2 regions of the Thiomicrorhabdus sp. Kp2 genome follow, and region 2 is predicted to be linked to the other one. Evidence: riboswitches for the same ligand, from Rfam matches in the RefSeq annotation. Region 2 holds a riboswitch; the other holds the start of a gene.

Region 1 (4,170 bases), 2.2 Mb from region 2:
GCCGAGAATGCCTTTTTATTCCAATCTGCTAATACCTGTGTTGGTGTTAATAAACCAGCGTTTGCAGCAATGACTGCTGTGCCCACTGCTAAACTATTTTTTAAAAATGATCTACGTTGCATCATGAGTAAAACTCCTATGTTTTAATTGTCGTTTGGAAACCTGTTCAGTTGCTCTAATCATTGTGATTAATATTAGAGGTAGCTAATGTTTCCTTAATTTCAGATTAGTGATTTAAATAAATAAAGCAAGTAGATTTATTAGAGCATCAAGAAAATAAAGAAAGTATTGAGTGATGGATTTTTAGGTTATTATTTAGGTATTTCAATGGGTTATATTATGTGTCTTAATTCTTTTTACTTTGTTTTGTATAAAGTATTGTCACTGTTTGTTAAGAATGTATTTGGGTTTATAAGTTCAAAAAAACAGTGTTTTTGATAAATAACCAGGCCTGGTAGAGTTAAATAAAGACGCAATTTTGTTATTTTTTTGCGCCTTATTTGTATGGGAAAAGCAAATCTAGCTATTACAGTTTTCAGATAAAGACGGATTTAGTGACTCTTGTAATCATCGGTCCACTTAAAATCAAATTCGATTTGATTTAAATCAATGCCTTTTTCATTGAGAGTGGTTTCAAGCGCATTTTTTTCAGCCAAAATATCAATCAGGGCGTGGTTGTTATCTTCAAGTTTATGCATTTGCTCTAAACCCAAATGGTAAAAGCGCAAGATTTTCATCGCTTGTTCATCGCCACTTTCAACCGCTTCTTTAATATTTGCGAGTGTATTGGAAATATACATAAGGTTACGCTTTAGGCGCCAAGCGTAAATAGCTTCTTTCATCCACGCTTGATCAGCTAAGTAAGCTTTTACAATGGCCGCGGTAATTAATAGCCCAACAAACGCCCCCATAAAGTTTAATACCAAATGATTACTTGAATATTCACCAAACCATTTCACTGCGAGGGTGGCCGTAATAAAGCCGATAACAATAAAAATGCCCATCACGATGAGTGTCGCTTTTCGTGTTTGTTTGCGGTAATGGATTGGATCGATATCTTCAATTTTAAACATGGGTTAACCCGTAATTTGCATTTTAAAAAAGTGGAAAAAATTTGAGAGTTGATTTTACGGATTTATTTTAATGGTGTCATCTGTTTTGCACAGTTAATACTCAGGATTCAATATGTTATTTGAACTCTTGGCTTGAGTATCTAACTCGTAATATCGTTTACAACCTAATAAAAAGTTGAGTTTACAGCTGTTTCCAAAATGATTTATAGCCTTGTTAAGGTTCGTAAGTTCTGCGTTACTTGCGTTAGCTAAATAAAAGTTACCTAAGATAAAGTTGGCTTTAGCTGAATTATTTTCAGCCGCCGCGTTTAATAACTCAATCGCTTTTGTCTGGTTTTCTTCAATATCTTTACCAAGCATGTATTTTTGCGCCATGACAATTTGTGCATCTGGATTCTGTAAATCAACGGCTTTATTTAGCCATACTAACCCTTGCTTAATATCTTTTGGAACTGTAATGCCGTTTTCATAGGCCAAGGCGACTTGAAGCATTGCTAGTGCATGGCCTTTTTCAGCCGCTTGACTAAACCAATAAAACGCTTTTTTTAGATTTTTTTCTGTGCCAAGTCCGTCGTTATATAACACGCCTGTATTGTAAAGAATGTCAATGTAGGCAGAGTCAGTTAAGTTTTCTTTGAGAACTAGTCGAGCCAGTTTAATATGCCAAAAATAGGCATAATCTAGGTTGACCAATGGACCATTTTTAGGGTCAGCAAACAATCTAGACATGGCATAACCCGCTGCAGTGTCACCTTTTAAAGCCTCATGGCATACCTTATTTGCTTCGCCTTCTAACAAGTTATTACAGGTTTGATGATTAAACGTGGTGGCCGCGTAGGTGTTAAATGTTGTAAATGTTATTAGGGTTAAGAGGATATGTTGAAGTTTTATATGTCGGGTACAACCCTTTTTAAGCGCAGGGTTGATATTTGAATCACACATGGAAACTACCTTTAAAAAATAGATGATTACTGTAAAAGGACAAAAGTGTCTAGCTTTTAGATGGGAGCCATTATAGCGTTACATAAATATTTATGCGTATGAATGATTTTGTATTTAGTGAAAAAACGCTATATACTACGGCCTGATTTATGTCGGAGTGCCTTTAGGCTGAGATCGCGAAAGCGGGATCCGTAGAACCTGATCTGGATAATGCCAGCGAAGGGAACAATCAGATTAACGTAGGCATACGTTAATCGTAAATAAATAGAATTTGCTAGATCACTTTTTAAAACAAGGTGTTATTCGCTATATTTGTAATTTTTTTACGATGAAATCTTAATCTGAATCTACAGTCTATAGAGCTCCGCCTTTTGATTTTTTATTATCAATTAAACAAGGCAGAGTGATGAATACCAATAACCACCAAACAACCGATCGTCGCCAAAGACGTGCAGACGCTGAAGCATTTATTCAAAATGTATCGGGTCAATCTTTTCCAAATTCCAAAAAAGTCTATGTTGCGGGTAAATTGCACCCCATTAAAGTGGCGATGCGTGAAATTGCGGTAAGCGATACCATTAGCGGTAGCCGTGATAATCCAACGTATATTAAAAATGACGCTATTCCTGTTTACGATACATCGGGTGTTTATACCGACCCGCAAGTAAAAATTGATGTTTATCAAGGTTTACCAAAATTACGTTCAAGCTGGATTGATGCTCGTGGCGATGTAGAAGAGTTAGAATCAGTCACCTCAAAGTTTACCCAAGGCCGTTTGGCTAATGAAGGGCTGGATCATATTCGTTTTGATAATTTGCCCAATGTAAAACGGGCTAAAGCTGGACAAAACGTCACCCAAATGCATTACGCACGCCAAGGCATTATTACCCCTGAGATGGAATATATTGCGATTCGTGAAAATATGTCTCGTTTAGAAGTAACCGATGCCGAACTCACCCAACAACACCCAGGCCAATCTTTTGGTGCCAGTATTCCTAAAATGATTACTCCTGAATTTGTACGTGACGAAGTGGCACGAGGGCGAGCGGTGATTCCTTGTAATATTAATCACCCAGAGTCTGAACCTATGATTATTGGGCGTAACTTTTTAATTAAAGTAAACGCCAATATTGGTAACTCGGCTGTCGGTTCATCTATTGCCGAAGAGGTTGAAAAGTTGGTTTGGTCAACTAAATGGGGTGCCGATACCGTGATGGATTTATCAACGGGTCGTAATATTCATGAAACCCGTGAATGGATTATGCGTAATTCGCCCGTTCCAATTGGCACTGTACCAATCTATCAGGCCTTGGAAAAAGTAAATGGTGTGGCCGAAGACTTAACCTGGGAAGTATTTAGAGATACTTTAATTGAGCAAGCCGAGCAGGGGGTGGATTACTTTACCATTCACGCAGGTGTGTTATTACGTTATGTGCCAATGACGGCTAAACGTGTTACAGGCATTGTCTCTCGTGGTGGCTCAATTATGGCCAAATGGTGTTTAGCGCATCATCAAGAAAACTTTTTATACACGCATTTTGAAGACATTTGCGAGATTATGAAGGCGTATGACGTTACCTTCTCATTGGGCGATGGTTTACGTCCTGGTTCAGTGGCCGATGCCAATGATGAAGCCCAGTTTGCTGAATTAGAAACCTTGGGTGAGCTTACCAAAATTGCTTGGAAACATGATGTGCAGGTCATTATAGAGGGGCCTGGCCATATTCCATTACACATGATTAAAGAGAATGTTGACAAACAATTAGATGTTTGTGGCGAAGCGCCTTTTTATACTTTAGGGCCGTTAACTACGGATATTGCGCCAGGTTACGACCACATTACTTCAGGTATTGGTGCGGCTAATATTGGTTGGTATGGTTGTGCCATGCTTTGTTATGTTACGCCCAAAGAGCATTTAGGCTTGCCTAATAAAGAAGACGTTAAAGAAGGTTTAATGGCTTATAAAATTGCTGCACACGCGGGCGACTTAGCCAAAGGTCACCCAGGTTCACAAATTAGAGATAACGCCTTATCTAAAGCGCGTTTTGAGTTTCGCTGGGAAGACCAATTTAACTTAGGGTTAGACCCAGAACGAGCACGAGAATATCACGATGAAACCATTCCGCAAGAATCTGGCAAGGTCGCGCATTTTTGC
Region 2 (4,170 bases):
AGCAAATGCAGTATGTTGGTCATTATATTTATAAGAGTAGTGAATTGAACCACCCCAGAGTGTTTCGTCTGTATTAGTTGAAAAGGGTAAGCTAGCAGGATAGGTTCCTGTAAGCTCTTTTTGTTCATTAAAATCTTGAATGTTTCTTTCTACCCTTAGACTGTATGTTAGTTTGGTCTTTTGATTTATTGCTTGATCTAACTGACCATAAACGGCGACTTTATTGTGAATAAAATCGCTTTTCGCATCAGTATTGTATGTTTCTGCATAGGCTAAAGAGTAGTACCTTTCTTTAAACGAGTTTTCCTCTTCTAAATGAGAGAAGTAAGCTCCAATAAGCCAGTCGGTTGATTGGTTGAAAATTTTAGAGTTTTCAGTAGAAATTAATCGTAAATCTTGAGTAAAACTTCTTCGATGTTTACTATTTTTATATGTTCCTTCATCGTAGCTTGAAGTGTCGGCCATCCAGTCTTCATCATAGCTGTAAAGCATGTCAGAGTTGGCAAGCCCCGTATTACTGGTAAATATAAAGTTTGGATTTGCCTTTGACTCAAGTTTTAAAGAACCAGCATTTGAAAGTTGGGAATCTTTACCAGGTTGGTCTGACAATGTTGTGAAAGAGTTATCACGAGACCACGCATCATACCCATTATTTAAATCAGCATGTAATACAGTGATATCTACAGTCGTATCCGAGTCTGGGAAAAAACGCATTTTGCCGCGTAAAGTGAGTTCATCACGACCATTGGTATCTGTTCTATCTAAGGTTTCGTTTGTACGAAAACCATCGCTACTGTGATTAAAGATAGCTAGACGGTATTGTGGTGCATTTTCTTTTGAATTGATTGGGCCACTTGTCATAATGCCTAGTTCTTGTAGATTGTCTTCGCCCAGTGAAATTTCAGCCATACCTTCTTCATAAGGAGTAGGGTCATTGGTTTTGATATTAATTAAACCACCAATGGCACTTTGACCGTAACGGGTATTTTGCGGCCCACGTAAAACTTCTACCTGTTTAACATCAAATAAATTGCCCGTCATGCCTATTCCGCTGAAATCGATATCGTCAATCGCAAAACCTACGCTTGAATTGGGTGCACCAGTATATTCATCACGTTCACCCATTCCTCGAATTTGAATATGACGAGCCCGAGAGCTTTGGCCTGAGAAGTTAACATTAGGTGTTTTTAATAAAACATCATCAAAGTGTGTAGCACCTTGATCTTGTAGTTCTGCTTGGGTTTTTATATCTACACTTGCAGGGATGTCTTGTTCAGTGGTTTCACGTAAATCGGCACTCACTATAACAGGGGCAAGTTCTTCTGAAAAAACAGGGCTTGCTGAAAGTGCGGTTAAAACAGCCAATGAGATGGGTGTTAATTTATTGGTCATGGTCTTTCCTTTTGACGAGGAATAAGAACACATGAGGTGATGGAAAAAATAGAGTGCAAGGGTTTCTGATTGCAGTCAGAATCCCAGCTTATTTTTAACAAATTGATCGTGTGTGCCGTTCCTACGCCAGTATTATCTGGATCAGGTTCAAAGGGTCTTTCAGTGTCTCGAAATCTCAGGTCTTAATTGACCACCCCTGGCAAACTAAAGCTTTAGTATTTAAAGCCTTAGTGTTAACGCTTATGTTTTAAAATTTGTGCGGATTGTACCTGAAATTTGTATAAAATGGAAATGGCTTAGGATAGGTCTTATTTTTAATAAAAAGTGTGTAGGTTGTATTTAACTAAAGGGTTTTTGGATGGCTGAAGATGTAAAACCAAATATCAGTAAAGAGATTATGGAGCGCTTAAAGTCGTTGGATGAGTTGCCATATTTTCCTGATGCTCTTATGCGACTAGAGCAGGCATTAAATGAGAATGAAAACTTGCCGATGGAGAATATTGTTCAGTTAATTGCACAAGACCCTCGATTAGTGGCAGGTCTAATAAAAATGGCCAATAGCGCTAAGTATATGACAGGGAATGAGGTCAATGATTTAGCGGATGCCGTGACCATTATTGGTTTAAAAGAGATGCGTTTGATTGCACATTTAATACACTATCAAACCTCTTTTAGACGTAAACCACCGTTTAGTGATGCGTTCTTTTTGAAACATGCCTTTTTATCAGCATTGGTCGCTCAGAAGATGGCAATATTTTTCGGGCTTGATTCAGGAGAGGCTTTTTTAGCGGCTTTAATGCGTGATATTGGTGTGTATTTATTGGCCACTGAGGACAGAGAAAAGTACTTGGAAGTGATTAAACTAACAGATTATGATATTTCTAAATTAGCATTAGCCGAAAATAAAGTTTTTGGTACTTATCACGCTTTGATGAGTGCTCGCTTGTTACAACAATGGAATTTCTCTAAAGAAACCATTATCGGAGTGGCATTTCATCACAATCCAGAGAAAGCGGAGGAAAGCTGTCAGTCTTACGCTTATTTAACATTCTTAGCAGAACAAGCGGTTTTTAGACTTGGTATTGATAATGGCATTGCAGATATCACCGATGAAGAGAGAGAGATGCCTTCTAAAAAGTTATTGGATGCCTTGGCTTATTTTGACCTTTCTATAGATAAATATGATGAGTTTGCACAGCAGGCATATGCAGAGGCTGAAAAAATGGGAATATAATCCTGTTTATAGTCGTTTTTTCAACGAGTTGAGCGTGTATAAAAAGAAACCACCAGGCCTGGTGGTTTTTTGTTTGGAGCAAATGTTATACATAATTATTTTATGTGTATGTAAAGTCTAGATAAAGCGTATAAGAAAATGCTAAAATAACGGGCTTAATTTTTAAACCTTGTAATTTTTACAGACAAAGAGACTAAATCTATGCCAATCATTACGTTACCAGACGGTTCTACTAAAGAGTTTGATCAAGCTATATCAGTTATGCAAGTGGCTGAAAGCATTGGAACGGGACTGGCGAAAGCGACGGTAGCGGGGCGTGTTAATGGTCAGCTTAAAGATGCGAGTGATTTAATCTCTGAAGATGCAAGTTTAGAAATTATTACCATGCGAGATGAAGATGGTCTACATATTATGCGCCATTCATGTGCTCATTTGTTAGGCCATGCGTTAAAACAATTATATCCAGATGTCAAAATGGCTATTGGCCCAGTCATTGAGAATGGTTTTTATTATGACGTTGATATGGATTACAAAATTACGCCAGAAGATTTAAAGAAAATTGAAAAGCGTATGTTGGAATTGGCTAAAACAAAATACCCTGTTGTTAAGAAAATGCTATCACGTGATGAAGCGGTTGCAACGTTTGAGTCTCGTGGTGAAGAGTACAAATTAGAATTGATTCGTGATCTGCCGAATGAAACAGAGTTTGGTTTTTATTTTCACGAAGAGTATGTGGATATGTGTGTTGGGCCACATGTGCCAAATATGAGTTTTGTTAAAGCATTAAAACTCACTCATGTTGCAGGCGCATACTGGCGCGGTAACTCAGACAATAAAATGTTACAACGTATTTATGGTGTCGCTTTCCCAGATAAGCAATCTTTAAAAGATTACTTACATATGATGGAAGAGGCTGAAAAGCGTGATCACCGTAAGTTAGGTAAAACGCTTGATTTATTCCACGTTGAAGATTTAGCACCTGGTATGGCATTTTGGCACCCTAAAGGAATGACTTTATACCGCATTGTAGAAGAGTATATGCGTGGTCAGTTAGTAGCGAATGATTATGATGAAATTCGCACACCACTGATTCTTGATCGTTCTTTATGGGAGAAGTCAGGGCACTGGGATAAATTTAAAGACAATATGTTCACTACCGAGACGGATAACCGAGATTACGCGGTTAAACCAATGAACTGCCCAGGGCATATTCAGGTTTATAACCGTCATTTAACCAGTTACCGTGATTTACCTATCCGTATTGCTGAATTTGGTACGGTACATCGTAATGAACCATCTGGAACATTGCATGGTTTGATGCGCGTTCGTTCATTTACCCAAGATGATGCACATATTTTCTGTACAGAAGAACAGATTAAAGAAGAAGTACAAGCTTGTATTGATTTAGTATTTGAAACCTATGCGGATTTTGGTTTTGACAATATTGCAGTAAAGTTTTCAACTCGTCCAGAACAGCGTGTAGGTGCGGATGATGTTTGGGATTTAGCCGAATCTGCACTAGAAGCAACGTTAAAAGATGCAGG

Evidence for each region. Region 2 has a riboswitch for thiamine pyrophosphate ahead of A379_RS11005 (TonB-dependent receptor). Riboswitches for the same ligand answer to the same signal wherever they lie in the genome.
Region 1: linked by a shared signal. The riboswitch ahead of thiC (phosphomethylpyrimidine synthase ThiC) and the one ahead of A379_RS11005 (TonB-dependent receptor) in region 2 are both predicted to bind thiamine pyrophosphate.

Annotation. Positions count from the first base shown of each region.
Region 1 covers NZ_ARWI01000001.1:276,088-280,257, reverse strand. Annotated here, with positions in the region: gene soxY (thiosulfate oxidation carrier protein SoxY) at 1-122, opposite strand, end outside; gene A379_RS01365 (DUF3087 family protein) at 552-1,073, opposite strand; gene A379_RS01360 (tetratricopeptide repeat protein) at 1,167-2,015, opposite strand; TPP riboswitch at 2,159-2,257, shown strand; gene thiC (phosphomethylpyrimidine synthase ThiC) at 2,422-4,170, shown strand, end outside.
Region 2 covers NZ_ARWI01000001.1:2,444,279-2,448,448, forward strand. Annotated here, with positions in the region: gene A379_RS11005 (TonB-dependent receptor) at 1-1,392, opposite strand, end outside; TPP riboswitch at 1,493-1,600, opposite strand; gene A379_RS11010 (HDOD domain-containing protein) at 1,751-2,626, shown strand; gene thrS (threonine--tRNA ligase) at 2,828-4,170, shown strand, end outside.